DNA from 2 places in the Stenotrophomonas sp. YJH_SMC_120 genome. Region 2 is predicted to be linked to the other one. Evidence: riboswitches for the same ligand, from Rfam matches in the RefSeq annotation. Region 2 holds a riboswitch; the other holds the start of a gene.

Region 1 (14,832 bases), on a different contig from region 2:
TGCCCGCGCGGCAGCCAGACCAGCTCGGCGCTGGAGGGCGCCTTCAGGTGCACCGCATCACCGGCCTGCGCCACCTCCAGCAGCGCCAGCGTGCGCGGTGGGTCGACCATGGCCGCCAGTTCCTCGAGGATGCCGGCCACCGCAGGCAACGCGGTTTCATCGGCCACCAGCAGCACCTGGCCGACACCGGCCGGTGGCTTCCACTCCCAGCCCTCGCTGCTCTCGGCACAGTCGGCGTCCGGGGCCAGCAGCACCACACGGTCGCCTGGGCGGGCGTGCATGGCCCAGCGCGAGGCGGGGCCGGTTTCGCCATGGATGACGAAATCGACGTCGACCTCGCCCTGCTCGGCGCGCAACTGGCGGATGGTGTAGGTACGCATCGGCGGGCGCTTGTCGTCCGGCAGGGCCCGGTAGCGTGGGTACCAGTCTTCACCGCTGGGGACCTGCGGCACCTCCTGGCCGGGCAAGGGGAAGAACACCTTGATGCGCTGGTCAGGGCCTTCGGTCTTCATCCGCGCCACGTCGGCACCGGTGAACACCATGCGGTCAAGGGAAGGGGAAAGAACGCGGCGCTCCTTCAGCGCCACCTCGAACAGGCGGTAGGTCTGCTGCGCAGCCATGGGGAACCTCATGCAACGACATCGGATTGGCTGGCTGTCGTGCATCCACGCACCGGCTGGCTGGAGTGCCCAGCCTAGTCCGGTCGTTCCTCTTCGCAAGCGTTGCGGGCAAAGCGGCCGGCCCTACCCCTGCGCGCTGCTCAATGGCCCGTGCAGGCCGCCTGTGCCGCGCGTTCACGCTGGTGTTCCCAGTACCAGAACACGAAGCCGGCGGCGAAGAACGCGGCCTGCCCCAGCGCCAGGTGCAGCGGGCTGGCACTGAGCAGCGGCGACACCACGCCGGCCACCACCGTGCTGATCATCAGCTGCACGAAGGCCTGCAGCGACGAGGCCAGGCCGCGCTGGTGCGGGTACATGTCCAGCACCGCCAGCGCCAGGATCGGGAAGATCAATGCCATGCCCATGCCGCCCAGGAAGATCGGCAGTACCGCCCATGGCAGCACGAACTGTGGCGACAGCGCCACGTAGCCGACATTCAGCAGCACCGACAGCGCACACAGGCCGAAACCAATGGACACCTGGCGGGTGGGCGTGGTGTGCCCGGCCATGCGCCCGGACAGGAACGAGCCGGTGGTCATGCCGCCGATGGTGGGGATGAACAGCCAGGCAAAACCACCCTCGCCCAGATGCAGGTGCTGCATCACGAACACCGGCGCCGAGGAGATGTACAGGAAAATGCCGCCGAAACCGATGCTGCCGGCCAGCGCCAGGCGCAGAAACCGCGGGTTGAAACCGATTCGCACGTAATCACGCAGCAGCACGCGCGGCGACAACGGCACCCGTGCCTCCACCGGATGGGTTTCCGGCAGGTAGCGTGCAGTGGCCGCCAGCAGGAGCAGCGCAAACACCACCAGGAACCAGAAAATCAGTGGCCAGCCGGCGCCACTGAGCAGGATCCAGCCGCCAATGATCGGTGCGATGGCCGGAGCGATGCCGAACAGCATCGATACCTGGCTCATCAGACGCTGCGCGTCGTGTCCGTGGTACAGGTCGCGGATCACCGCGCGGCCGACGATCATGCCGACGCCTGCTGACAGGCCCTGCAGCGCACGGAACGCCAGCAGCGTGGTCAGGTCGGTGGACAGCGCGCAGCCGACCGAAGCGCCGACGAACACCATCAGGCCACCGAGGATCACCCGCTTGCGGCCCCAGGCATCGGACAGCGGGCCGTGCGCAAGGCTCATCAGGCCGTAGAACAGCAGGTACACGCTGATGGTCTGCTGCACCGCCACCTCGTCCACCGCCAGGCGCTGGGCCAGCTGCGGGAACGCCGGGAAGATGGTGTCGATCGAGAACGGACCGAACATGGCCAGGCCGGCGAGCAGCAGGGCCATGCGGCGGGTGGAGGGAGCAACAGCGGCGGTCATGGGAAAGGCGTCCGGCAGGGCCATGCGCGGCACGCACGGCGGGCGCAGGTCCCCTGCAGCAGGGACGGCGCCAGATGAATTCGGGTATCCGCCCATCATAGGTGGGGATTGCACCTGATGCCATGCAGCAGTGCACAAAACGCACGGACGGGCCATCGGCCATTCAGGCGCGGCCTCCAGGACCGAAGGCGGCCGCCGCGCCCGCAACGGGCTATAATCGGCGGGCAACACGGTGGGAGAAGCGGAACACCGCTGCCGAAGGCGCAACGCCCGTAATCGCTCAGGCCCGATACCACCCGTAACACAACTCTGGAGAGACCGGTTCGATCCGGCGCCGAAGGGGCACGAAGCTGCGGTCCGCCGCGCTTTTAAACTCTCAGGCAAAAGGACAGAGGGGCGCCCCGCAGACCGCCGACCGGCGGCTTGTGCCCGTGCGTGTGCCCTTTCCTGACGGATCCTTCGCCATGTCCCAGAACACCCCTTCCCTGCGTGAGCTCGAGCACCACAACGCGTTCGTCGAGCGCCACATCGGCCCCAACGACGCCGAGATCGCGCAGATGCTCGACGTCGTCGGCCACGCGTCGCTGGATGCGATGACCGACGCCATCGTGCCGGCCAAGATCAAGTCGCCGGCACCGCTGGCACTGCCGGAGTCGATGACCGAAGTGCAGGCACTGGCGAAGATCCGTGCGATCGCCGACAAGAACACCGTGCTGCGCAGCTTCATCGGCCAGGGTTACTACGGTACCCACACGCCGAACGTGATCCTGCGCAACATCCTGGAAAACCCGGCGTGGTACACCGCCTACACCCCGTACCAGGCGGAAATCTCGCAGGGCCGCATGGAAGCGCTGATCAACTTCCAGACCCTGTGCGCCGACCTGACCGGCATGGAAATCGCCAACGCCTCGCTGCTGGACGAAGCCACCGCCGCCGCCGAAGCGATGACCCTGGCCAAGCGTTCGGCCAAGTCGAAGTCGGACACCTTCTTCGTGCACGACGCCGTGCACCCGCAGACCCTGGAACTGCTGCGTACCCGCGCCGAGCCCATGGGCATCGTGCTGCGCGTCGGCACCCCGGCCGAAGCACTGGAAGCGGAAGCGTTCGGCCTGCTGCTGCAGTATCCGGACACCTTCGGCCAGGTCGGCGACTACAAGGCGCTGGTCGATGCCGTGCACGCACGCGGCGGCCTGGTGGCCGTGGCCACCGACCTGCTGGCCCTGACCCTGCTGGCTGCCCCGGGCGAATGGGGCGCGGACATCGTTGTCGGCAACAGCCAGCGTTTCGGCGTGCCGTTCGGTTTCGGTGGCCCGCACGCCGCCTTCATGGCCTGCCGTGACGCCTACAAGCGCTCGATGCCGGGCCGCCTGATCGGCGTTTCGATCGATGCCCAGGGCAACCCGGCCTACCGCCTGACCCTGCAGACCCGCGAACAGCACATCCGCCGCGAGAAGGCCACCTCCAACATCTGTACCGCGCAGGTGCTGCTGGCGGTGATGGCCTCGATGTACGCCGTTTACCACGGCCCGGAAGGCCTGATCCGCATTGCCCGCCGCACCCATCGACTGGCCTCGATCCTGGCCGCAGCGCTGCGCAATGCCGGCGTGCAGGTCGGTGGCGACTTCTTCGACACCCTGCACGTCACCGGCGTGCATGCCGATGAAATCCATGCCAAGGCACGCGCCGCCGGTTACAACCTGCGCGCGATCGACAGCGACTCGGTCGGCATCAGCCTGGACGAGACCACCACCCGCGCCGACATCGTCGCCGTGGCTGCGGTGTTCGGTGCCTCGCTGGACGTCGACGCACTGGATGCCAGCACCGCCGACGCGCTGCCGGCCGGCCTGCTGCGCCAGTCCGCGTTCCTGACCCACCCGGTGTTCAACACCCACCACAGCGAGCACGAACTGCTGCGCTACCTGCGTTCGCTGGCCGACAAGGACCTGGCGATGGACCGCACGATGATCCCGCTGGGTTCGTGCACCATGAAGCTCAACGCCACCGCCGAGATGATCCCGGTGACCTGGCCGGAGTTCTCGCAGATCCACCCGCTGGTGCCGGCCGACCAGGCGCTGGGCTACAAGGAACTGATCGACACGCTGGAAGCGATGCTGGTCGAATGCACCGGCTACGACGCGGTCAGCCTGCAGCCGAACTCCGGCGCACAGGGCGAGTACGCCGGCCTGCTGGCGATCCGGGCATACCACCGCTCGCGCGGCGAAGGCCACCGCGACATCTGCCTGATCCCGGATTCGGCGCACGGCACCAACCCGGCCTCGGCGCAGATGTGCGGCATGAAGGTGGTGGTCACCAAGACCGATGCCAACGGCAACGTCGATGTGGAAGACATCCGCCTCAACGCCGAGAAGTACAGCGACCGCCTGGCCGCGATCATGATGACCTACCCGTCCACGCACGGCGTGTTCGAGGAAGAGGTGGTCGAGATCTGCGAGATCATCCACCAGCACGGCGGCCAGGTGTACACCGACGGCGCCAACATGAACGCCCTGGTCGGCGTGGCCAAGCCCGGCAAGTGGGGTTCGGACGTTTCGCACCTGAACCTGCACAAGACCTTCTGCATCCCGCACGGCGGCGGCGGCCCGGGCGTCGGCCCGTGCGCGGTCAAGGAACACCTGGCCCCGTTCCTGCCGGGCAAGCTGGGTGACAACGGCCCGGTCGGCATGGTCAGCGCCGCCAGCTTCGGCAGCGCCTCGATCCTGCCGATCAGCTGGATGTACATCGCGATGATGGGCCGCGAAGGCCTGCGCAAGGCCACCCAGGTCGCGCAGCTCAACGCCAACTACATCGCCAAGCGCCTGGCCCCGCACTTCAAGACCCTGTACACCGGCCGCAACGGCCTGGTGGCACACGAGTGCATCCTCGACGTACGCCCGCTGGAGAAGACCAGCGGCATCGGCGCCGAGGACGTCGCCAAGCGCCTGATCGACTTCGGCTTCCACGCCCCGACCCTGAGCTTCCCGGTGGCCGGCACGCTGATGGTCGAACCGACCGAGAGCGAATCGCTGCACGAGCTGGACCGCTTCATCGACGCGATGATCCAGATCCGCGAGGAGATCACCGCGATCGAAGACGGCCGCCTGGACCGCGAGGACAACCCGCTGAAGAACGCGCCGCACACCGCCACCGCGGTGACCGCCAGCGAGTGGACCCACGCCTACCCGCGCGAACTGGCTGCCTTCCCGCTGGCCAGCCTGAAGCAGAGCAAGTACTGGCCGCCGGTGGCGCGCGTCGACAACGTGTACGGCGACAAGAACGTGATGTGCGCCTGCATCCCGGTCGATGCCTACAAGGATGATGAAGTCGAGGCTTGATTCCTCGCGGCATCGGTAAAGAGAACGGCCCGCGCAAGCGGGCCGTTTTCATGAGGGCGGGTGGACCAGGGTCCACACCCACGGTAATCCCGATCACGGGTCCGGCATCTGCCCCAGGCTCAACTGCCACGACACGCCGAAGCGATCCTGCACCCAGCCGTAGCGGTTGCTGAAGTCATAGTCGCCCACCGGCATCAGCCAGTGGCCGCCCTCGCCCAGCACGCGCGCGGCGCGCTCGAACTGCTCGGCGCCGGAGCACTCGACGAACAGCGAGATCGACGGGCTGAAGGTGAAATCGTGCACGTCCAGGCTGTCAAAGCACAGGTAGTGGGTGCCACCGAGCAGGAAGATGGCCTGTCGGACCTGCCCGGGCACGCCGGCACCGGCGCCGTCCGGATGGCGCTGCATTGCCAGCAGGCGGAAATCGGCGAAGGCCTCGGCGTACAGGGCCAGGGCGGCCTCGGCCTGGCCGGTAAACATCAGGAAGGGGCGACTGCGCAGCATGCGGTACTCCCGGTCGACGGGCCGATGACGGCCCACACGATCAGGATGGCACGGCGGATGTGCAGCCTCCGTGGTAGTGCCGGCCGCTGGCCGGCAGCTTCAGTCACGCCTCGCGCATGCGCCGCGCGATGGCGCTGCCGGCGGCGATGGTGGCGGTCAGCGCCACCATCGACAGGAACTGCAGGCGGGTGTGCGACTCGCTCAGCAGCAGGCCGAAGATCAGTGCCAGGATCGCCAGCGCGCAGCAGGTCAGCCACGGGAAGCCGGCCATGCGGAACGGCAGCCGGGTACCCAGGCGATCCGCGCGGCGGCGCAGCACCAGCTGCGACACCAGCGACAGCGTCCACACCAGCAGGCAGGTGGAACCGACGATGTTCAGCAGCACCGGCAGCACCCGGTCCGGGAACAGCAGCTCCATCACCGTGGCGGCGAAACCGAACAGCACGCTGGCCAGCACGGCAATCACCGGCACCTGGCGCGGATCGGTCCAGCCCAGCACGGCCGGCGCTTCACGACGCTGCGCCAGCGAATACATCATGCGCGAGGCGCCGTAGAGGTTGGCATTGAGCGCCGACAGCAGCGCGATCACCGCGATCAGGGTGATGGAGGTGCCCGCGCCCGGGATGCGGGCGATATCCAGCACGGCGGCAAACGGCGACTTCAGCGCTTCGCTGGTCCACGGTACGACGGCGATGATCACGCTCAGCGAGCCGATATAGAACACCAGGATGCGCCACGCCACGGTGCGGATGGCACGGGCGATGCTGCGTTCCGGATCTTCGGTCTCCGCCGCCGCAACGGCCACGATCTCGGTGCCACCGAAGGCAAAAACGACAACCAGCAGTGCAGCGCCAATACCGGCCAGGCCCTTCGGCGCGAAGCCACCATGCTCGGTGAAGTTGCTCAGGCCCGGCGAGGTCACCTGCGGCAGCCAGCCCATCAGCAGCGCCACGCCGATGGCGATGAAGGCCAGGATCGCCGCCACCTTGAGGATGGCGAACCAGAATTCGAACTCGCCGAAGTTCTTCACCCCGAGCAGGTTGATCGCGGTGAAGAACAGCATGAAGGCCAGCGCCGCCATCGGTACAGGTACTGCTGGCCAGACGGTGGCCAGCAGACCGGCCGCTCCCACCGCCTCGGCGGCGATCACGATCACAAGCTGCACCCACCACAACCAGCCGACGGTGGCACCGGCGGTGGCGCCCATGGCATCGGCGGCATAGACCGAGAACGCGCCGCTGGTCGGTTTGGCCGCCGCCATTTCGCCCAGAGCGTTCATCACGATGATCACCAGCGCGCCGGCGACCAGATACGACACCAGGACCGCCGGACCGGCCGCCTGCACACCCACGCCCGAGCCGAGGAACAGGCCGGCGCCGATGGCGCTGCCCAGGCCCATCATGATCAGCTGGCGGGGCTTGAGCGAATGTCCGAGGCGGGACGGTGAAGCGGTCGGAATCGAGTTGGGCATCGGCAGGGCTGGCGGCGGGCTACAGGGGCGACACCTTACCCTGTCCCATGCCCGCGGGGATAGGCACAGCGCAGCAGGCGGCTCAGGCCAGTGCCGGCTCTCCGACACTGCCACCAATACGGGCGCGGTAGGCACGCGGCGAGAAACCGGTTTCAGCCTTGAACTTGCGGGTAAAGGCGCTCTGGTCGCTGAAACCGCAGGCCTGGCCGATGCTGGCGATGCTCTCGTCACCGTGCAGCAGGTGCATGGCCATCTGGATCCGCAGCCGGGTCAGCACCTGCTGCGGGGTCATCTGGAACACCTTGCGGAAGCTGCGCTCCAGCTTGGACAGCGAAAAACCGGTGATGTCCAGCAGGGTCTGCATGCGCACGTTCTCGGCGTAGTGCGCGTTGAGGTGGGCCAGCGCCAGCCGCAGCTGCTCGTACTGGGTACCCAGACTGTCCTTCTGGCCAAGGTCGCGGGAAATGCCGATCAGGCCCTCGATGGCCCCATCGACCACCAGCGGACGCTTGCAGGTCAGGCACCAGCCCGGTTCGCGGTTGGCGAACAGGTGCAGCTCCATCAGGTTCTCGATCACCTCACCGGCCAGCACGCGGGCGTCCTGGTCCACGTAGTCGGCGCTCAGCCCGGTCGGGTAGATCTCCGCCGCGGTACGCCCGATCACGTCCTTGCGGGCGCGCAGGCCCAGCCGCCGCAGCATGGTCTGGTTGACGTGGGTGTAACGCCCCTGAAGGTCCTTGATGAAGAACAGCACATCCGGGATGGCGTCGAACAGGGCTTCGATGTCGGCGGGCTCGACTCGCATGGAGCAAGCATACCCGAGCCTGCTTTTGCCTGTACGTTCACCTTTGCCGGACCTCGGTTTAACGGGCCCGGTTCCAGTGTCGTGGTTCTCTTTGAGCATCCGGAGCCAACGTCAATGGCCGCCAGCAAGCCGACCGGCAAGCGCGCAACCACCCACGCCGAGAACCACCACCGCGGCAGCGGCGATGAACTGCACCAGCAGGCCGGGGGCAGTCATCCGGCGATGACCACCGATCAGGGCATCCCGGTGGCAGACAACCAGAACTCCCTGCGGCAGGGACCTCGGGGGCCTACGCTGCTGGAGGACTTCATCCTGCGCGAGAAGATCACCCACTTCGACCATGAGCGCATTCCCGAGCGCATCGTGCACGCCCGCGGCAGCGCTGCGCATGGCTACTTCGAGTTGACCCGATCACTGAAGGCGCATACCCGCGCGCGCATCCTGACCGAGGTTGGCGTGAAGACACCCGTGTTCACCCGCTTCTCGACCGTGGCCGGTGGCGCAGGTTCAGTGGACACCCCGCGCGACGTGCGCGGCTTCGCGGTGAAGTTCTATACCAGGGAGGGCAACTGGGACCTGGTCGGCAACAACATGCCGGTGTTCTTCATCCAGGACGCCATGAAATTCCCGGACCTGGTGCACGCGGTGAAGATGGAACCGGACCGTGCCTTCCCGCAGGCCGCGTCGGCCCATGACACGTTCTGGGACTTCATTTCGCTGATGCCCGAATCGATGCACATGATCATGTGGGCGATGAGCGACCGCGCCATACCGCGTTCGCTGCGGATGATCGAAGGCTTCGGTGTGCACAGCTTCCGCCTGCTGAACGAGGCCGGCGAGTCAACGTTCGTCAAGTTCCACTGGCGGCCCAAGCTGGGTATCCAGTCCACGGTCTGGGACGAAGCGCTGAAGCTGCAGTCGGCCGACAATGACTTCCATCGCCGTGACCTGTTCGAGGCCATCCAGCGCGGCGACTTCCCGGAATGGGAACTGGCGGTGCAGTTGTTCACCGAAGAAGACGCCGACGCATTCCCGTTCGATCATCTGGACCCGACCAAGATCATTCCCGAATCGCTGGTGCCGTTGCAGGTCATCGGGCGCATGGTGCTGGACCGCTGGCCGGACAACTTCTTCGCCGAGACCGAGCAGGTGGCTTTCTGCCCGGCCAACGTGCCACCGGGCATCGACTTCAGCAACGACCCGCTGCTGCAGGGGCGCCTGTTCTCCTACCTGGACACCCAGCTGCTGCGCCTGGGCGGCCCGAACTTCCACCAGATCCCGGTGAATGCGCCCAAGTGCCCGTTTGCCAATCATCAGCGCGACGGCCACATGCAGATGCAGGTTCCCAAGGGCCGGGTGGCCTACGATCCCAGTTCGCTGCAGGAGGACACCCCGCGCGAGACGCCTGCCGGATTCCGCAGCCATGCCAGCGCCGACGATGGCCGCAAGGGTCGCACCCGCGCGGAGAGTTTCGCCGACCACTACAGCCAGGCCCGCATGTTTTTCCGCAGCCTCGAAAAGCCGGAGCAGGCGCACCTGGCATCGGCGCTGGTGTTCGAGTTGTCCAAGGTGGAAACGCTGAAGGTGCGGGTACGCACCGTCAGTCACCTGCGCAACATCGATGACTCACTGGCGCAGCGCGTGGCCGATGGTCTGGCGTTGCCTGCACTGCCCGACCCGGCGCCGACCGCTACTCCAGTGCGGGACATGCCCCCCGCCCCCGAAGTACGGGTGATCGGTCGCAACAAACCCACCCTGCAAGGGCGCTGCATCGGCATCCTGTTCGATGAGGGTTCTGATGCCCGGATCATTGCCAGCCTGAGCAAGGCAGCCAGGAAAGCAGGTGCGGATGTGAAGCTGGTCGCCCCCAGAGTGGGTGGCGCCACGCTCAGCGATGGCGCGCTGCAGGCGGCGGATGGGCAACTGGCGGGCACCCCGTCGGCCGTGTTCGATGCAGTAGCCGTGGTGCTCAGCCCGGAAGCGGCGAAGGCCTTGTCGAAAGAGAGTGCAGCCATCGAATTCGTCAGCCAGGCGTGGGCGCACCTGAAGGCCATCGCCAGCGATGCGGGCGGCCAGACGCTGCTGAAGGCGGCAAGGGTCGGCAACGACGCCGGCATCGTCGAAGCGGAAGACGCCAAGGCATTCCTGGCGGCGGCCGCCACCCGCCAGTGGGCGCGCGAACCCAAGCTGCGCCTGCTGGCCTGACTACAGCAACAGGAGAACTGTCATGCCCCGTGGTGACAAATCCGCATACTCCGATAAACAGAAGCGCCAGGCCGAGCACATCGAGGAAAGCGAGCGCGAGCGCGGTGCCAGCGAAGGCACGGCCGAGCGCATTGCCTGGGCGACCGTGAACAAGCAGGATGGTGGTGGCAAGCGTAGCGGCAGCGCGCGCAAGGGTACGAAGAAGGCGACCACCAAGAAGGCTGCCAAGAAGGCGCCTGCCAGAAAGTCGGGCACAAAGAAGGCCACGACCAAGACGACGGCGGCGAAGAAGGCCCCTGCGAAGAAGACGACAGCCAGGAAGGCGGCGGCAAAGAAGGCACCGGCTCGCAAGACAGCCACAAAGAAAACCGCAAAGAAGACAGCGGCCAAGAAGGCCGGTACAGCCGCCTCGCGCAGTGCTGCAGCGAAGAAGGCGGCGAAGACACGTGCGGCGAAGAAGACCGTGCGCAAGGTGGCGGCGAAGAAGGCCGCGCGTACCCGCGCGCGCGGCTGAGTCCTTCGATCAGGGCGACAGCGTCCTCATCCACGCTGCAACTTCGGCCGCGGATGCGTCAGCGCGTGCCTGCAGCAGCAGATGCGGCCCTTCCAGCGAAACATGCCGGGCATCCGGCAAAAAGGCCTGAAGTTCTGCCACGCTGGGCGGCCACAGCAGGCGGTCATGGCACGCGTGCAGGCACAGCGTCGGCACGTCGATTGCCGGCAGCAATGCGCGTACGTCGACGCGCAGGGTCGCTGCGGCGCGTCGCCGCAATGTGGCCGCCGGAATCCGGGCCAGCGCATCGCGCAGCATCGATACGTGGTCGCGGGTGCGCCACCGCCCCAGCAGCAGGCGCGCCAGCAACGCCACGGGAGGCAAAGGCCAGGCCGGCGTCAGCAGGGCTGCGCTGGCTGCCGGCAATGGCAGCGGCCGACGCGCAAAGGTCGCGGCAAGCACCAGTCCGCGCAGCCCGGCGGGCTGTCGCGTGGCCAGTTCAACCGCCAACGGGCCCGAGAAGGACTCGGCAAGCAGGATGAAGGGATGGCCGGGCAGCTGCGACCACAGCCGTTGGGCCAGCGTGGCGTGATCCTGCCCTCCCTGCGCAGGCAGCGTAATCGCCTGCGTCGTCAGCCCATGAGCCTGGAGTGCTGACAGAAACGGGATCGACAGTCTGCCGGAGCCATCCAGCCCGGGCAGCATCAGCACGTGCTGCGGCGTGGGTGATGCTGAATCACAGCCCGGCTTTTCCTCGCTCCCGATTCCCATGTCACCTCCTTTGCTGGCAAGCATCGCCCACATCGGCAGGCAGCGGAACTTTCGCTCCGGCTCTCCTGCTGCTTTGCCAGTCAAGGTTGAGCGATACTGCCCGCTCTGCCGCGGGACGCGGCTGCCAAGGAGAGCCTCTGATGCGATGGACCTACGCGCTGGCCATGATGGTCATGATGCTGCCACTGAACAGTTCCGCCAACGATGGCTGGATAAACGGGGCAGGCAAGGCGATGCCGGAGACCGATGCCATGAAATCCAGCGGTGGCTTTGCGGCATCGCTGCTGGTCACCTCCGATGCCGACTGGCGGGCCAAGTGGGAAACCCCACCAGAGTCCACTCCCGGTTTTACCCAGGCCGACGAAGTCCACCCGGGCGGTGAATTGTTCCTGCTGACATTCCTGTCCAACCCGCAACTGGATGAGAACCGCGTGCCCAAGGTGCACTGCGATCTGCGCATGCTGCGCCCGGACGGCAGTACCAGCATCGACGAACGCGATGTTCCCTGTTTCACCGCTGCCCTGCCCGGCCCGCCAACCCTGTTGTACATGACCAACCTGCACCTGAAGTTCGTGGCCGAGGCCAGTGATCCGAAAGGTACGTGGACTGCGCAGGTGGTGGTCAGGGATCTGCTGCGGAATGTGAGCCTGCCTCTGCAGGCTCACTTCGACGTCCGTTGAACGGAGGCGTGCGGATGAAGATGCGGCGATTACTGAGCTGGACCGGTCTTGCGCTTTGCGTGGTCTACCTGCTGTTGACCGCATGGCTGGTTCACGGCGCGCAGTCGGATGCGGACCCGAAGGGGGCCTATATCCTGATGTCGCTCCCCATCACCCTGCAGTCTGCTGCACTCGATGCCATCGGCGCAGGCAGCCTGCTGTACGGCAAACCCTGGTCGACCGCGTATGCAGTACTGGTTCCGCCAACACTGCTGTTGCTGTACGCAGCCGGCTGGCTGATCGAACGCGCCGCGCGCGGCCGCTAGCCAGCGGCACCGACCGGTTGCGTGCATGCGGTGCCCTGCATGCTGGGCATCGCATGCAGGGCGTCATCCAACATCCAGTCGCAGGTTGCTTACGCCGCCTGCGCAGGCACGATGGGCATGCGCGCGCCCTGCTCCACCTTGAACACCGCCACCGACGTGGTCAGCGCATGCGCCTGTTCCTCCAGCGCGCGGCTGGCGGCAGTGGCTTCTTCCACCAGCGCAGCGTTCTGCTGGGTCACCTGGTCCATCTGCACCACCACCTGGTTGACCTGCTCGATACCGGCGGCCTGTTCCTTGCTGGCCGCTGCGATGTCGCTCATCAGCTGCGTGGTGCGCGAGCTGGCCTGGGCCACGCGGGCGATCGCGGCTTCCGATTCAACGGTCACCGCCAGGCCGCTCTTCACCTTGGCAGCAGCGTCTTCGATCAGCTCCTTGATCTCCTTGGCGGCGACACCGGCACGCTGTGCGAGCGTGCGTACCTCGCTGGCGACCACGGCAAAACCACGGCCCTGCTCACCTGCACGCGCGGCTTCAACCGCAGCATTCAGCGCCAGGATGTTGGTCTGGAACGCGATGCCGTCGATCACGGTGGAGATTTCCGAGATGCGTGCCGAGGACTGATCGATCTCACCCATCACCGACGCCATCTGCGCCATCGCCTGCTCGGTCTCGCGTACGGCGGCACCGGCGGCGTGCGCTTCACTGTCGGCCTGACGAGCGAGCTCGGCATTCTGGCGCACAGTCGAGGTCAGTTCCTCCATCGATGCGGCGGCTTCTTCCAGGTTGGCGGCCTGCTGCTCGGTGCGGCGCGACAGGTCGTTGTTGCCGGCGGCCAGTTCCTGCGCCGCGTTGTTGATGCTGTCGGCGGCCACCTGGATGCCACGCACGATGCCGGTCAGCTGCGCGGTGGTGGTGTTGGCGTCGTCACGCATGCGGGCGAACACACCGTCGTACTCGCCGTCCATGCGTGCAGTCAGGTCGCCGTGCGAGATCGCACGCAGCACATCGGAGACATCAGCAATGCTGGCCTGCGAACTGGCCATCATGCCGTTGAGATGCTCGACCATCGCCTTGAACTGGAACTGGAACGCAGCGGCATCGCCACGCATGCTGAAATCACCGGCGCGCGCGGCCCGGGCCAGTGCATCGATCTGCGCGTTGATCGCCATCAGGCTCTGCTTCACTGCGGCCAGGGTGCGGGTCAGCGTACCCTTCTCGCCCGGGTAGTCCGGCAGGTCGCGGCTGAGGTCACCGATGGCGTAGCGCTGCATCACTTCGGCCATCAGCAGTTCCACCTGCACGTGCGATTCGACCAGGCTGTTGGTGGCCTGCACCATGCGGCCGAAATCACCGGGGAAGGCGCTGGCGTCCATGCGGTAACGGATCGCACCCGCCTCGTGCTGTTCGGCCATCTGCAGCTGCGCGCCGATCGCCGCCTGCACACTCTGGCGCACGCTGGCCATCGCCTCGCCCAACTGGGTCAGTTCGTCACGGCCGCCGAGGCGGAACTCCTGATCCAGCTGGCCCCTGGACAGGCGCTCGGCCAGGTTCACCGCGCGGGCCAGCGGGCCGGTCAGGCTGCGGCCGATCATCACCGAGGCGGCGATGCCGACCAGCAGTGCAACGCCGCCCAGCACCAGCAACTGCAGCAGGCTGCGCTCGCCCAAGCGGATCGCCTCGGCGGCCGCCTCACGGCTTTCCTTCTCTTCGAAGTCCACGCCATCGGACAGCGCCTTGTTCCAGCCGTTGGCGGCTTCCTGCACCGGGCCCAGGGTCAGCGCCACGGCGCCCGGGTAGTCGCCCTGCTCCATCAGTTCGCTGGTCTGCTTGTTGAGCGGACGCGCGATGGCACGCTTGGCGGCGATGGTCTCGGCAATGGCCTTGCCCTCGGCGTCGCTGGGCAGCGCCTGGTAGGCCGTCCAACTGGCCTCATAGCGCTTGACCAGATCGGCGATGCGCTGCTCATCATGGCCACGGTCATCGCCCTGGCGGATCAGCATCTCGCGGCGAACGACCATCATCTGGTTGTTGGCATCGAGCATCTGCGAGAGCAGGCGCACCTTGGCCACGCTGACATCGACCACCTGCTGCATCGCGCGCTTCTGCACGACACTGGCGGTGGCGCCGGTGGCCACCACGGCCGCAACCAACAGCAGCAACAGGCCAAAGCCCAGCCCAAGACGCCAGGCAACCCTGACATTCCTCAAGTAGTTCATCGGTACATCCAAAACGGGGGGGGATGTGGCGTTATCGGCGGCCCGCCAGGCAATCTTGATCGC
Region 2 (14,832 bases):
CGGCCAACAGCACCGCCACCGTCACCAGCAGGATCACCGGGCCGCGCCAGCGCGGCCTGGCATTGGGACGCCGCCGCTTGCCCTGGGCGGCCGCACGATCATCGCGCTGCGGTGCGCGCCAGCTGGTCGCGGGAGCTTCATTGCTGGCGGCCGACGCAGCCGGCTGTTGCAGCTGCTGCAGGCGCTTGGCCGGCAGGTCGCGGATGCGCAGCTGCACCTGTTCGGCCAGCTGGCGCCATGCCGACGCATCGGGCTGGCCGTGCGCATCACGGGGGCAGGCATCAGCCAGCAGGTGCTGGTAGCCCGCTTCGTCCTGGTCGAGCACGCGCATGGCGATACCCTCGTCCAGACTGCCGCCCACCCGCAGCAGGAATGCCAAGCGCGGCAGCGGCCCCATCTCGCCCAGCGCGGCCAACGGCGGCAGCCACTGGCCGCCCACCGGCTCGCGCAGCGCCTGGCGCTGGCCCAGCAGGGTCCAGAAGCGGGTCGGCCACTGCGCCATCGGCAGGTCGCTGGCGACCGCGGCGAAGGCGCGCATCACCGCCACCAGGGTCTGCTCGGCTCGCGCGGCATCGCCGCACTGCAGCTCAGCCACCACCAGGGCGCGGCGCTCGACGCCGCGCAGGAACGCCGACAGCGCGCCGGCCGCGGTCGAGGAAACAGGGGCGGGCACAGCCGTCATCGGTCACTCCAAAGGTCTGCCGGCATGATAGCGGCAGCCCATCGGCACCCGTAGGACTTGCGCGCGCAGGCACTTCGTGCTGCAGGTTGTGCACAGCACCACGCCCGCCTCGGGGAAAACTGCGGCATCCAGCTGAATTCACTCTGTTTCAGCAATGTTTCACACTCAAGTTGTTGATTTTGAATGACTTTGAAGTGTGGCGATTTTTTGACCAACCCAAGCGTGAGCTCGTCGCCATCGGCCTCCTGCGTTCCCGTCGACCGGTAACGCACAACGTTATCCACAGAACATGTGGATAAGACTGAATCTCCAATGGACACCGATATTTAGGTGACATTTATGATTCGACGGAGGCCCCCCGGCAGTCTCTGGCCCCTGCCATCCGCGCGCGCATGGCCCGTTACACTGGCCCGATGCTTTCACCCATTCCGACCCTGCAGGTCGCCCTGCCCGTCCCGCTGCCGCGCCTGTTCGACTACCTGTCACCAGAGGGCGATGGCCCCACGGTCGCGGTCGGCTGCCGCCTGAAGGTGCCGTTCGGCAACCGCGAGCTGGTCGGCGTGGTGGTGGGGCACGGCCAGACCGATGACGGCCAGGGACTGCGCCAGGCCTTGGCCTGGTGCGACCCGCAACCGCTGCTTCAGGGCGAGCTGTGGCACAGCCTGCAGTGGCTGGCGCGCTACACCCATGCGCCACTGGGCGAGGTGCTGAGCACCGCCCTGCCGGGCCCGCTGCGCCATGGCGACGCCCTGCCCGACACCCATCACTGGGGCTGGCAGCTGACCGCCGAAGGCCGCGCCCAGCGCGAAAAACTGCGCGCCGGCAGCCGCCCCCGGCAGCTGGCCGAGCTGCTGGCCGACGCCATCGTCGATGAGGACGTGCTGGGCGAACGCATGGACGACTGGCGCACCGCCGCGCGCAGCCTGGCCAAGCGCGAGCTGGCCGAACGCGTGGCGCTGCGCGTCGCTCCGCAGCACGCGCAGCCACTGCCTGGCCCCACCCTCAACACGGAGCAGGCAGAGGCCGTGGCGGCGATCAACGCAGTCGAGGGCTTCCAACCGTTCCTGCTGGATGGCGTAACCGGCAGCGGCAAGACCGAGGTCTACCTGCAGGCCATCATCCACTGCTTGGCCCAAGGCAAGCAGGCGCTGGTGCTGGTGCCGGAAATCGGCCTCACCCCGCAGACCCTGGCACGCTTCCGCGGCCGCCTCGGCATCGCCGTGCATGCACTGCATTCGGGGTTGAACGACAACGAGCGCGCCCGGGTCTGGGCGGCGGCTTCGCGCGGCGAGGCACGGGTGATCGTCGGCACCCGCTCGGCGGTGTTCACGCCGCTGCCGCAGGCCGGCCTGCTGATCGTCGACGAGGAGCATGACGGCAGCTACAAGCAGCAGGACGGCATCCGCTACCACGCACGCGATTTCGCTCTGGTCCGGGGCAAGGCGCTGGGCGTTCCGGTTCTGCTGGGCAGCGCTACGCCTTCACTGGAGACGCTGCACAACGCCTATGCCGGGCGCTACACCCACCTGCGCCTGAAGCAGCGTGCCGGTGATGCGCGGCCACCGCGCGTGCGCATCCTTGATGTGCGCAAGCGACCATTGCATGACGGCCTCTCGGCCGACGTGCTGGCCGGCATTGGCGAGCACCTGCAGCGCGGCCAGCAGGTGCTGGTGTTCAAGAACCGCCGTGGCTATGCGCCGGTACTGCTGTGCCACGACTGCGGCTGGACCGCGCCATGCAACCGCTGCGATGCACCGATGACCGTGCATGGCGGCGGTCGTCGCCTGCAGTGCCATCACTGCGGTGCGCGGCAACCGGCGCCGCTGGCATGCCCCGCGTGCGGGAGTCTGGCGCTGCAACCGCAGGGCATCGGCACCGAGCGCCTGGAAGAACATCTCACCGCCGCCTTCGCCGACTTCCCGGTGGTGCGCATCGACCGCGGCACCACGTCGCGACGCGATGCACTGGAACAACAGCTGTCGAAACTGGGCGACCAGCCCGGCATCCTGGTCGGCACGCAGATCCTGGCCAAGGGCCACGACCTGCCCAAGCTGACCCTGGTGGTGGTGGTCGGCATCGACGAAGGCCTGTTCTCGGCCGACTTCCGCGCCAGCGAGAAACTGGCGCAGCAGCTGATCCAGGTCGCCGGTCGCGCCGGACGCGCGCGCGACCCGGGCGAAGTCTGGCTGCAGACGCATCACCCGGGGCACCCACTGCTGGAAACCCTGGTCAGCGGTGGCTACCACCCGTTCGCGCAGGCCGAGTTGAACCAGCGCCAGGCCGCAGGATTCCCGCCGTTCGCGCATCTGGCGCTGATGCGCGCCGAAGCGCAGCAGGTGGAGCATGCCAGTGCATTCCTGCTGGCAGCGCGACAGCTGCTGGGCGAGCAGGACGTGGTGGAAGCCTATGGACCCATGCCGGCGCCGATGCCACGGCGCGCCGGTTACCAGCGCGCCCAGCTGCTGCTGTCTGCCGCGCAGCGGCCACCGCTGCACGGAGTGCTTTCGCAACTGGTACCGCAGCTGTATGCGCTGCCGGAAGCACGCAAGGTGCGCTGGTCGCTGGATGTGGATCCGACGGATCTTTATTGAGGGGTCAGAGCCCACCCGTCGGGTGGGATCCGACCCCGATGCCCTGGGGTCGGATCCCTTTTCGCAGAAAAGGGCTCTGACCCCGGACGCTTTCGCTTACGTCAGCGGCGACATCACGCCGCGCTGGTAGGCGGGGCGCTCGCGAAGACGGGCGTACCAGTCGGCCAGGTGCGGCAGTTCCGGACGCTGGATCGGCAGTTCGAACCAGGCATAGATCAGCGAGCCCAGCGGGATGTCACCCATCGCGAATGTCTCGCCGGACAGCCACGGCTGCTTGGCCAGGGTGGCATCGGCCATCGCCAGGTAGTCGCCGGCGCGTACGATGGCGGCATTGATCCGCGCTTCGTCGCGGTCGGCCGGGGCGGTGCGCATGATGCCCCAGATCAGGTCGGTGTACAGCGGCGCCATGCGCGAGGTGCTCCAGTCCATCCACTTCTCGGCCTGGGCGCGTTCCATCGGCTCTTCGGCGTACAGCGTGCCCAGCGCGTAGCGCGCACTCAGGTAGCGCACGATGGCGTTCGATTCCCACAGCGGCAGGCCGTGGTCTTCGATCACCGGTACCAGGCCATTGGGATTCATCGCCTGGTATTCCGGCGTCTGCGTGCCGCCGTGGCTGCCACCGACCTCGATGGACTCGTACGGCAGGCCGATTTCCTCGGCACACCACAGCACCTTGCGGACGTTGCTGGAATTGCGACGGCCCCAGATCTTCAACATGCGGGTATTCCTTGCTGGCAATGCGAGCGGCAACGATACCCCTGATCGGGCGGGGTGTGTGCATGCCGGATGCGGGATCTGGCGTCCGGGAATTGCCGGCCAGCGGCCGGCACTACCGGTTCCTCGCTGGCCAGCGGCCGGCATTACCGGTTCTTTTTCGGCAGCGCGCGCACGTAGGACGACTTGCCATCCTTCTTCAGTTCGAACAGGCCGATCGCGGCCAGCAGATCGCTGAGCTTGCCGTAGCCATAGTTGCGCGGGTCGAACGACGCCTGGTTGCCGATCTGGCTGCCGACCGGGCCGAGGTGCGACCAGCCATCCTCGCCCTCGGCCGCGGACACCGCGCGACGCAGCATCTTCACCAGCCGCGTGTCGCTGCGCATTTCCGCACCGCTCTTGCGCGGGCGCGCATCATCGTTGGCCACCGGCTCGTTCGAGGCCTGTTCGCTGGATGCCTGTTCGGTATCCGGCACGCTGGCGTGGGTCTGGCCCAGTGCTTCCAGGTAGGTGAATTTCGAGCACGCGTTGACGAACGGCTCGGGTGTTTTCTTCTCGCCGAAACCGTACACCTTCACGCCATCGGTCAACAGGCGCATCACCATCGGGGTGAAGTCCGCATCGCTGGAGACGATGGCAAAGCCATCCAGGTTGCGCGCGTACAGCAGGTCCATGGCATCGATCACCATCGCCATGTCCGAGGCATTCTTGCCCTTGCTGTAGGCGAACTGCTGGATGGGACGGATCGCATACTCATGCAGCACCGCTTCCCACCCCTTCAGTCGCGGGCTCTTCCAGTTGCCATAGGCGCGGCGCACGTTGGCCACCCCATAGCGGGCCACTTCGGCCAACACCTCGTCGATCTTCGAGGCCGGCGCATTGTCGGCGTCGATCAACAGGGCGATGCGCTTTTCCGGTTCGCTCATGGACTCCTCGCGGGCGGTTGCCTGAACCCGAGTATCGCCGATCCACGCGGGCGCTGACGTGACAGGCAGTCGCCGTGCGAAGATGCCAGGCGCTTCCCCCAATGCCCCCACTGGAGTGAGTCGATGAGTCGCGAGCGCGTTCCCCACCTGGTTGTTGTCGGCGGCGGTTTTGCCGGTCTCTGGGCCACCCGTGCCCTGGCCCGCGAGCGCATACGCATCACCCTGGTCGACCGCCGCAACCATCATCTGTTCCAGCCGCTGCTGTACCAGGTGGCCACCGCCGGCCTGTCCGCGCCGGATATCGCTGCACCACTGCGCCATATCCTCGGCCACCAGCGCAACGTGGAAGTCCGCCTCGGCGAAGTGGTCGCCATCGACAAACAGGCCCGGCAGATCCGCATGGCCGATGGCAGCACGCTGGACTACGACAGCCTGCTGCTGGCCACCGGCGCCACCCATGCCTACTTCGGCAACGACCAGTGGGCCGATGATGCGCCCGGCCTGAAGACGCTGGACGATGCGATCGCGCTGCGCCGCAAGCTGCTGCTGGCGTTCGAGCGTGCCGAAGCAGAACCGGACCCGGCGAAGAAGGCCGCATGGCTGAGCTTCGCGGTGGTCGGTGGCGGTCCCACCGGTGTTGAACTGGCCGGCACCCTGGCCGAGATCGCGCGGCATACGTTGCGCAACGAATTCCGCCACATCGACCCGGCCAGCGCCAAGGTGCGGCTGGTCGAGGCCGGCCCGCGCGTGCTGTCCTCGTTCCCGGAAGTACTTTCGCTGAAAGCACGCCGCCAGCTGGAAAAGCTGGGCGTGGAAGTGCTGACCGGTACCCCGGTGAGCGACATCGACAGCCAGGGCTTCACGCTCGGTGACCAGTTCGTACCGGCCCGCACCGTGGTCTGGGCCGCCGGCGTGGCCGCTTCACCGCTGGCGCGCACGCTGGACGTGCCGCTGGACCGCGCCGGCCGCGTGCCGGTGCAACCGGACCTGACCCTGCCCGATCACCCGGAGCTGTTCGTGGCCGGTGACCTGGCCGCACTGACCCAGGCCGACGGCAAGCCGGTACCCGGCGTGGCACCCGCTGCCAAGCAGATGGGCAAATACGTGGCCGAGGTGATCCGCGCACGCCTGCACGGCAAGCCCGAGCCCGGCCCGTTCAAGTACGCCGACTACGGCAACCTGGCCACCATCGGTCGCATGGCCGCGATCGTGCACCTGGGGCGGCTGCAGCTGTCGGGCGTGCTGGCCTGGTGGTTCTGGCTGGCCGCGCACGTGTTCTTCCTGATCGGCTTCCGCAACCGCATCGTAGTGCTGCTGAACTGGGCCGTGGCGTACTGGAGCTACCAGCGCAGCGCGCGCATCATCTTCGGTGATGACCAGGAAGACCGGCGACCCCGACGGTAGTGCCGGCCGCTGGCCGGCTGCCGCGCGGTCCGTCCCCTCTCCGCAGGAAAGGGCTCTGACTCCGTCAACATCATCCATGCATGGCGTGGATCTACCGCTTCATCGGGCCGCCGGGCACCCGCCGTTTCGACCATGCGCGGCAGAAGTCCTCCTTCCTTGCGGTGTCGGCAATCTGCGCGGCACTCCAGTTGCGGGTAATCCAGATCGTCAGTGCCGTGCTGCTCAGATGCCAGCGCAGCATGTCGTGCCGTGGCTGCCGCCAAAGATGGCGGCGGGCAATCCAGAACGCCTCCCGTTCCACCTCTGGCACCTTCTTCTTCATCGCGTCGTCGTCGAAGAACTGCGCGGCGAAACACCAGGGATTCATCGGCTGAGATCCTGTTCGCGGTTCACTGCTGCACGCAGCCACACCACTGGGCGCACGGTCTGCTGGCTTCGGCCAACCGCCCACCAGGGCAAGCCCGAGCAGGTACAGCAGGCCAGGCAGCAGTGCGATGCCGGCGGCCAGTACGACGACGGAGACCCATGCCTTACCGGCGGCACGCATCGTGCTCACTTCGCCTTCGGTTTCGGGTACCACAACGCGTTGACGATGACCCAGCGCTGGTCGAAGCGCCCCATGTGGAAGTAATCGACGAACCACGGCGTTTCCAATCGCACCGAGGCGGCATTGCCGGTCACGTCCAGCACCGTGCAGCGGCGGTCCCATTGATCCTTCGGGGTCTTCAACGCGCCCTGCTTCGTCAACGAGACCAGTTCTTCCTTCGACATGCGGCGCAGGCCCAGCCGCTCGTCGGGCGTATCGCCGAGGACCGCGCGCTTGGCCAGGTCCGGGTGCAGGGAGCGGGCGACGCGCTGCGGGTCGGCCTCCAGCTGGCCGTCGACGTAGTCATGGCAGGTGGCTTCGATGGCCGCGAGGGTGGCCGGGTCGGCAGCGGGACTGGTTGACGCAGAGAGAGCGAACAACAGGGCGACGGTGGACATCCGGGTCTCCAGCGCTGAGGGCTGGGCGATCATCGCATGGCGGCACAGAGGCATCCATGTATGCCATGGATCTACAGGGACCCAGCATCCACCGCCTGCAACCACGCCAGCTTGCGCTCGCGCGGCAGCTGCTTGAGCTGCCATTCGGCCCGCGAGGCGGCGGCCCGGTCCGGGTACTCGCGCACGGCCAGCACCCGCAGCGGCGGCCGGGCCCGGGTGTAGCGCGCGCCCTTGCCAGCCTGGTGGGCGGCGAAACGCGCGTCCACGTCGGTGCTGATGCCGGCGTAATAGCTGCCATCGCGACATTCGAGCAGGTACAGGAACCACGGGCGGAGGGACGGGGCCATGCCCGGATTATGCCGTGCTGCACTGCAGCGGATATACTGGCGCTCGAATGCAGGAGAGAGGCGCCGCGCTGGCGCCCGCCGAAGGCGCAGGCTCCCATGATCGCTCAGGCCGGTGGGCTGGAATCCCACCAACCATGCATTCGACTCGCCGAGCTGGAGAGAGGTCACCGGGCACGCCCGCGACGATCCGCCGAAGGGGCACGCGGCCCATGCCGCTGAACTCTCAGGCAAAAGGACAGCGGGAGCGGCACCGGTCATCGTCATCCCGTCATTGCGCAGGCAGTGGCGGTAGTCGCGCATGGCCGGCCCCACCGCGCCCGGAGCCTGCCCAATGCTGCTGTCCATCATCTACCTGATCGCCATTTCCGCCGAAGCCATGACCGGCGCACTGTCCGCCGGCCGCCGCCGCATGGACCTGTTCGGCGTGGTCATGATCGCCTGCGTCACCGCCCTCGGTGGTGGTTCACTGCGCGACATCCTGCTCGGCCACTATCCGCTGGGCTGGGTGAAGCATCCCGAGTACCTGGGCTTCACCGTGTGCGCGGCGCTGATCGCCACCTGGGTCGCACGCTGGATGCACCACTTCCGCCGCACCTTCCTGGTCCTCGACGGGCTGGGCCTGATCGCCTTCACCCTGATCGGCTGCTCGATCGCGCGCGAAGCCGGCCATGCGATGCCGATCGTGCTGATCGCCGGCATGCTGACCGGCGCGTTCGGCGGCGTGCTGCGCGACATCCTCTGCAACGAGGTGCCGCTGATCTTCCAGAAGGAGCTGTACGCGATCATCGCGCTGCTGACCGGCGCGGCCTACCTGTTGCTGCTGCACTGGGGCGTGGCCGACGCCACCGCGATCCTGTGCTGCCTCGGCGGCGGCTTCGCGCTGCGCCTGCTGGCGATCCACTACCGCTGGGAAATGCCGAAGTTCGTGTACCACGACGAAGTGCATTGAGGTTCGCGCGGCGGAATCCGCACCACCCCGGCGATGTACCTGGCGCTGTCGCTCATGCGCAGCGCCAGGCGCATCGCCGGTGCAGATGGGCCGGACTCCAACTCCGACCGGCCCTGATCGCGGCCGCACCCCCGCAGGCGCTGGCCGCCATCCACACACGTGCCGCACTCAAGCGGCTTCGGACACCTTCACGTCGCGACGGGCGCGCACGGCCGCGGCCAGTCGCTCCAGCACCGTCACGGTGGTGTCCCAGTCGATGCAGCCATCGGTGATGCTCTGCCCGTAGACCAGCGGTTGGCCTTCCACCAGTTCCTGGCGACCACCGACCAGATGGCTCTCGATCATCACACCGACGATGCGCTGTTCACCGTCTTCCAACTGAACGGCGATGTCCTCGATCACCTTCGGCTGGTTGTCCGGGTTCTTCAGGCTGTTGGCATGGCTGGCGTCGATCATCAGGCGCGTCGGCAGCTTGGCCTTGGCCAGCGCCTGGCAGGCCTCGGCGACACTGCCTGCATCGTAGTTCGGCTGCTTGCCGCCGCGCAGGATCACATGGCAATCCGGGTTGCCAGTGGTCGAAACGATGGCGGTGCCGCCCTGCTTGGTGACCGACAGGAAGTGATGCGGATTGGAGGCCGCACCCACCGCGTCGGCGGCGATCTTCACGTTGCCATCGGTGCCGTTCTTGAAGCCGACCGGGCACGACAGACCCGAGGCCAGTTCGCGGTGCACCTGGCTTTCGGTGGTGCGCGCACCAATGGCGCCCCAGGCCACCAGATCGGCGATGTATTGCGGCGAGATCACGTCAAGGAACTCGACGCCGGCCGGCAGGCCCAGCTTGTTGATGTCGCGCAGCAGGCCACGGGCGATGCGCAGGCCCTTGTCGATCCTGAAGCTGCCGTCCAGGTCCGGATCGTTGATCAAGCCCTTCCAGCCCACCGTGGTGCGCGGCTTCTCGAAGTACACGCGCATCACGATTTCAAGTTCCCCGGCCAGCGCGTCACGCAGCGGCTTCAGGCGCTGGGCGTACTCGATGGCGGCCTTCGGGTCGTGGATCGAGCATGGGCCAACCACCACTGCCAGGCGGTCGTCACGGCCATGCAGGATCTGGTGCAGGGCCGCGCGCGAGGCGCTGACGGTGTCGGAGGCTTCATCGTCACACGGCAGCATCGCCAGCAGCTGGGCAGGCGGTGTCAGCGGTTCGATGGTGCGGATACGCAGGTCGTCGGTGTGCGGGGGCATTGGGGGAGGTCTCCGGAACGTTGGGGGTCCCCAGCGTGGCAGCATGAAAAAAGCCGCCAGGTTCGCTGGCGGCTTTCGGGAATGCGTCTGAAGCTTTCTTCAGGGTGAGCGCAGTCCTTCCTCCGCCAGTGGCTTCGGAAAGTAATACCAGTAAAAGCGGGTGGCGGCTGCGTTCATGGGTTGTATTGATAGCACAGCTTTTGCGCAGTGCAAAATGTTTCATCCGCAACTGGGGACGCGGTTCAGCGAGATGCGCGCCGGCCCTGCCCACGCGGCGGCAACCACGCAACGTCGCTCATTTGCCATGCACTTCCACGTCCAGCAGCAGGCCCTCATGGATGTCGGCCCAGCGTTCCAGCACGCGATCCAGTTCCTGTCGGGCCTCGTCCAGCTGCTCGGGGTTGAGCAGGGAACGCGCGGTGTAGAGATCGGAAACCAAGCGCCGCAGGGCCGATTCCTGGATGGCCACCGACGGCCCCTCCAGCCCCGGCAACTGCAACGCCGGGCTGTCGCCAAGAGGGCCGAACAGCGTGACCTGGAGCGTACTCTGCATGATCGACCTTCCTGCGGATGGACATGGGCAATGTCCTGTTTACCGCGTCTGGGTGACAGGCGCATGTGCCACCCATGCCCAGCACCGGGATCTGCCGGCGTCTGCCGCCCCGCTACAAGGCGGCCAGGTCGGCAAGGTGCTGGGCCATGCTGTCCATCGCGCCTACCGCCTGGGTGGTGGTGAAGTACTCATGCCAGCCGGTAGCGGCAATGCCGGCCATCAACGCATCGACCTCCTCGCGGCTTGCGCAGCGCCAGACCGCATAGAACTGCTCATCGCTGCCGTGCGGTACGCCCGAGGCAATGCGGCCCATCGCCAGCGGCGTGATGCGGACCGGATCGAACTGCTGCATGCCGGCGCCGATACGGGCGAAGAAGGCATTCCGCTGCTCGGGCGGAAGTGTGGTCCAGGCAGGGGTGGCGGTGTAGAGCTCGATGAAGGTGTGCGACATGGTGGTTCTTCCTTGAGGGTTCGGGGGTTGCCGGCCAGCGACCGGCACTACCGGAGCGAGCGCAGCGCGCGTTTGCGGATGTAGGCGTTGGCGTCGCTGTGACGCTCATGCTGCCAACGCGTACACAGCTGGCGCAGCCACTGCGGCTGAGTCTTGCCGGCATCGTTGAGCCAATTTCCGACCGAATCCTGCACATAGCGTTCCGGATCGTCGGCCAGTGCTTCCAGCAGCGCAGATGCATGTTCCGGGTGTTGCTTGAACAGTGCGATATGCGTGGCCCAGACACCGCGCGGACGCAGTGCTTCGCAGGCGAAGCGGCGCAGGTACGGCGATGTTTCCTGTGACCACGGTTGCAGGCAATCAAGCGCCTGCATCGGCGCGGCAACGATGTCCGTGCGTAGTGCCAGCCACGCCCATTCGCGCACACCGAAATGGGGGTCATCGGCCAGTGTGCGCATCTGCTGCAGCTTCCCTGCCAGCGTTGCGCGGGCATCGCTGCCGATCAGGTAGCAGGCCCAGCCACGCACGGTATCGGAGCTGTGATGCTGCCAGAGCGCAGGCGCCCCCTGCCCCGCCTCACGCAGCAGTTGCGCAGCCAGGGCCATGCGCAGGGTGATGCCCTTGCCTGAGGCGACCCGCATGCGTTGCAGCGCCTCCGGTGCAAGCGCAGGCGCCGCCACCTGCAGAAGCGCGGCAAAATCCACTGCCAGGCATTCGGCCAGATGGGTGGCGGGGGCGCGGCCGGTGTTGAGTGCTTGCCGGCGTTCCGCAGGAATGGCCGTGCTCATGCTGCGGATTCCCGCCCGGCGTCCGTGTGCTGCCAGACCTTGTGCAGCAGCTGTGACAGCTGCTGCTGTTCATCAGCATCCAGGCCGTTGAACAGCCCACCGATCCATTGCGTGTGCTGCTCGAACAGCGATTCGGCCAAACGCTTTCCCGGTGCGGTCAGCACGATCTGCAGGCGGCGGCCATCCCCGTCATCGTTGCGACGCTGCAGCAGGCCTTCGCGCTGCAGGCCGTCGAGCAGGCCGCTGATGGTGGCGCGGGTCACGCCGGCGCGTTCGGCCAGCACATGCGGCGGCAGTGCGCCACCGGCCCCGTGCAACAGGAACAGCACGATGAAGCGACCCTCGCTGAGCCCATGCGGTGCCAGCCGCGCGGCGCAGTCGCGATCGATCGACGAGGACAGCGAGAGCAGCTGGAAACACAGGCGCAGCGGCGCGATGTTGGCGTGACCGCGTCGCTGCGCTTCCTCGATCAGGGCATGGTGCTTGGCTTCGATCATCTCACGCACGTGATATGGTTAGGTGCCTAATCATACAGCCGAACAGCCGCTGCCTGTAAACCACAGCCGATATCAGGTGAACTTTCCCAGCAGCAGGCACGCAATCAGCCCGCCGCCCTCCCGGTGCAGCAGCTGCAGTTCGCCCGCGTGCCGCCTCGCCACATTGGCGGCCACTGCCAGCCCAAGTCCCGCTCCACCGGTGGTGCGACTACGAGAACGCTCGCTGCGCTGGAACGGTTGCAGCAGGCGTACTCGGTCGCCCTCGGCGATACCTGGGCCCCGATCCATCACCTCCAGCTGGACCCCTCGCTCAACCACGGCAAGCCGCAGTTCCACCGCCCCGGCATAGCGATCGGCATTGTCGATAAGGTTGTCGAACGCGCGCCGAAGCAGCAGCGCGTCGCCGTGCCAGGGCAGACTGTCCGGCCCCTGGATGGAGATCTCGACACCGCGCAGCAACGCTGCCTGCACGCACTCCTCCAGCAGCGCGGCCAGATCCAGCGGGCGCATCTGCAACGGCTGCAATTCGCCGCGTGCGTAATCGAGCACCTGCTCGATCATCGTGTCCATGCGCTCGATGTCCGCCACCATCCGGGCCGCCTGTGGTGTGGGCGCGAACTCGGCGCGCAGTCGCAGGCCGGTCAATGGTGTGCGCAGGTCGTGCGCCACTGCAGCCAGCATATGGGTCATGTCCTGGGCCTGCGCACGCAGGCGCTCTCGACCGGTGCCGATCGCGGCGGCCAGCATCTGTACCTCGCGCGGGCCATCATCCGGCAGGGGCGTGTCGGCTTGCAGGTCCACACGTGCACTGGCATCGGCCAAGCGTCGTAGTGGACGCCCCAGCCGGATCGATGCCCACGCCGCCAGCGGCGCCAGCAACACGGCACCGCCCAGCAGCGCCAGTATCACCTGTCGCCGCCAAGCTGCCAGATCACTGTGATCGCTGCCGACCACCCGCCAGCGGCCATCGGCCTGGCGCACGCCCAGTTCAAACGGCGGCCATTGCATCGCGGTCAGCAGCGCGGCCTGCGCCTTCAGTACACCGACCCGCGCCGTGCCGTCGAGCACCGCGCCGCCTTCGATGACCTGCACATCAGGCGCCTTGCCCTCTCCGCTCCAGACCAGGCGCACCTCCTTCGCCGGCAAACCCATCTGCAGCGCCGCCAACTGGGTGAGCCAGTCACTGGCACTGCCCTGTGGTGGCGCATCCTGCGTCGCCAGATGCAGGCCCAGTGGTGCCGCGGCCTGTTCCCCCCGCAGCACCTGCACGGCCTGGTCCAACCGCATCGGTGGCGGCGCGGGCCGAGGCATCCAGCCAACCACGGCAACGCTGACCAGTGTCGCCAGCAGCAGGCTGGCCAGGGCCAGCATCGTGATCCAACGCGCGGTCGGCCACCGGCTGCTCACAGCACCTGTACCTCGGCGTGGAAGCGATAGCCTTCGCCACGCGATGTCTGCACCAGGGCTTCCGCACCGGGTGAGGCCTGCCCGAGCTTGCGGCGCAGGCGGCTGATCGCCAGGTCGACCGCGCGGTCGACGCTGTCACTCGGCTCGCCACGGCTCAGCTGCAGCAGCTGCTCGCGCCCCAGTACCCGCCCGGGGCGTTCGGCCAGCGCCAGCAACAGGCTGAATTCACCACGGCTGAGCACCAGCTCGTTCCCATCCGGCGCCAGCAGGCGACGCTGTTCCGGCAGCAACCGCCAACCAGAAAAGCGCAGTTCACTGGCTACCTGCGCGCGCAGCTTGTCCTGCCGGCGCAGCAGCGCGCGTACCCGCGCCAGCAGCTCGCGCGGGTCGAACGGCTTGGCCAGGTAGTCGTCCGCGCCCATCTCCAGGCCGATCACCCTGTCCGGTGCGCTGCCCATTGCCGACAGCATCAGGATCGGAATGGCCCGTGCCTGCAGCCGGCGGCAGACCGACAGGCCATCCTCACCGGGCATCATCCAGTCGAGGATGATCACGTCCGGGCGATCGACCTGCAGCAGCACGTCCAGTGCCGTCGCGTCCGCTGCCACCCGTACCTGGTAGCCATGCAGCAACAGGCAATCGGCGATGGCATCACGGATGCTGGCGTCGTCATCGACAACGATGACACGGGCGGGAGTCGTCATGCAGGCAGTATCAGGCAGGTCTGTATCAGGACGGTATCAACGCCGATATTCCCGCGATACGCCGCTGCGCGCCAATGGTCACCCATGATCACTGCGGAGACTTGCCTTGCGCCTCATCCCATTCGTCCTGCTTGCTGCCCCGCTGGCTGCGCTGGCGTCCGATTCCCCCGAACACATCCTGCCGATGTGGATGCAGGGCGGTCATCCGGCCGTGGCCGTGTCGCTGGACGGGCGTGCCGAACCACTGCGCTTCGTGGTCGACAGCGCGGCAGGCGCCACGCTGGTCGATGACCGCGTCGTGCGGCGCTACGGTCTGGGAGATGCGGATGCGGAGGTATCACAGGCCCAAGGGGCAAGTGCAGCCTCCGCGCGGCTGCAGCGCATACGCAGAACGTCCTGGCAGCTGGGCAGTTGGCAGCTGCAGGCCCAAGCCATGAAGGTCGATCTGTCGTCGTTGCCGAAGGACGATGATCCGGCCATTGACGGCTTGATCGGCAACGATCTGACCGGGCGCTGGGACACCCGTTGGGACTTCGGCCGCAATCAACTGGCGCTGTGGACACCCGGCGGATTGAACCTGGAAGGACCGGGTT

Evidence for each region. Region 2 has a riboswitch for glycine ahead of AC5P60_RS14705 (trimeric intracellular cation channel family protein). Riboswitches for the same ligand answer to the same signal wherever they lie in the genome.
Region 1: linked by a shared signal. The riboswitch ahead of gcvP (aminomethyl-transferring glycine dehydrogenase) and the one ahead of AC5P60_RS14705 (trimeric intracellular cation channel family protein) in region 2 are both predicted to bind glycine.

Annotation. Positions count from the first base shown of each region.
Region 1 covers NZ_JCAFRY010000025.1:35,777-50,608, reverse strand. Annotated here, with positions in the region: gene AC5P60_RS19645 (siderophore-interacting protein) at 1-620, opposite strand, end outside; gene AC5P60_RS19640 (multidrug effflux MFS transporter) at 761-1,987, opposite strand; glycine riboswitch at 2,287-2,389, shown strand; gene gcvP (aminomethyl-transferring glycine dehydrogenase) at 2,452-5,319, shown strand; gene AC5P60_RS19630 (VOC family protein) at 5,413-5,823, opposite strand; gene AC5P60_RS19625 (amino acid permease) at 5,927-7,294, opposite strand; gene AC5P60_RS19620 (helix-turn-helix transcriptional regulator) at 7,377-8,099, opposite strand; gene AC5P60_RS19615 (catalase) at 8,214-10,304, shown strand; gene AC5P60_RS19610 (hypothetical protein) at 10,327-10,818, shown strand; gene AC5P60_RS19605 (alpha/beta fold hydrolase) at 10,828-11,568, opposite strand; gene AC5P60_RS19600 (hypothetical protein) at 11,655-12,248, shown strand; gene AC5P60_RS19595 (hypothetical protein) at 12,263-12,553, shown strand; gene AC5P60_RS19590 (methyl-accepting chemotaxis protein) at 12,643-14,769, opposite strand.
Region 2 covers NZ_JCAFRY010000012.1:87,432-102,263, forward strand. Annotated here, with positions in the region: gene AC5P60_RS14665 (hypothetical protein) at 1-682, opposite strand, end outside; gene AC5P60_RS14670 (primosomal protein N') at 1,096-3,273, shown strand; gene AC5P60_RS14675 (glutathione S-transferase family protein) at 3,370-3,990, opposite strand; gene AC5P60_RS14680 (NYN domain-containing protein) at 4,134-4,913, opposite strand; gene AC5P60_RS14685 (NAD(P)/FAD-dependent oxidoreductase) at 5,037-6,317, shown strand; gene AC5P60_RS14690 (hypothetical protein) at 6,409-6,864, opposite strand; gene AC5P60_RS14695 (nuclear transport factor 2 family protein) at 6,870-7,301, opposite strand; gene AC5P60_RS14700 (GIY-YIG nuclease family protein) at 7,373-7,648, opposite strand; glycine riboswitch at 7,689-7,778, shown strand; glycine riboswitch at 7,792-7,895, shown strand; gene AC5P60_RS14705 (trimeric intracellular cation channel family protein) at 7,980-8,597, shown strand; gene AC5P60_RS14710 (3-deoxy-7-phosphoheptulonate synthase) at 8,766-9,839, opposite strand; gene AC5P60_RS14715 (hypothetical protein) at 10,135-10,392, opposite strand; gene AC5P60_RS14720 (DUF6616 family protein) at 10,505-10,843, opposite strand; gene AC5P60_RS14725 (DNA alkylation repair protein) at 10,891-11,631, opposite strand; gene AC5P60_RS14730 (MarR family winged helix-turn-helix transcriptional regulator) at 11,628-12,128, opposite strand; gene AC5P60_RS14735 (sensor histidine kinase) at 12,201-13,499, opposite strand; gene AC5P60_RS14740 (response regulator) at 13,532-14,239, opposite strand; gene AC5P60_RS14745 (aspartyl protease family protein) at 14,346-14,832, shown strand, end outside.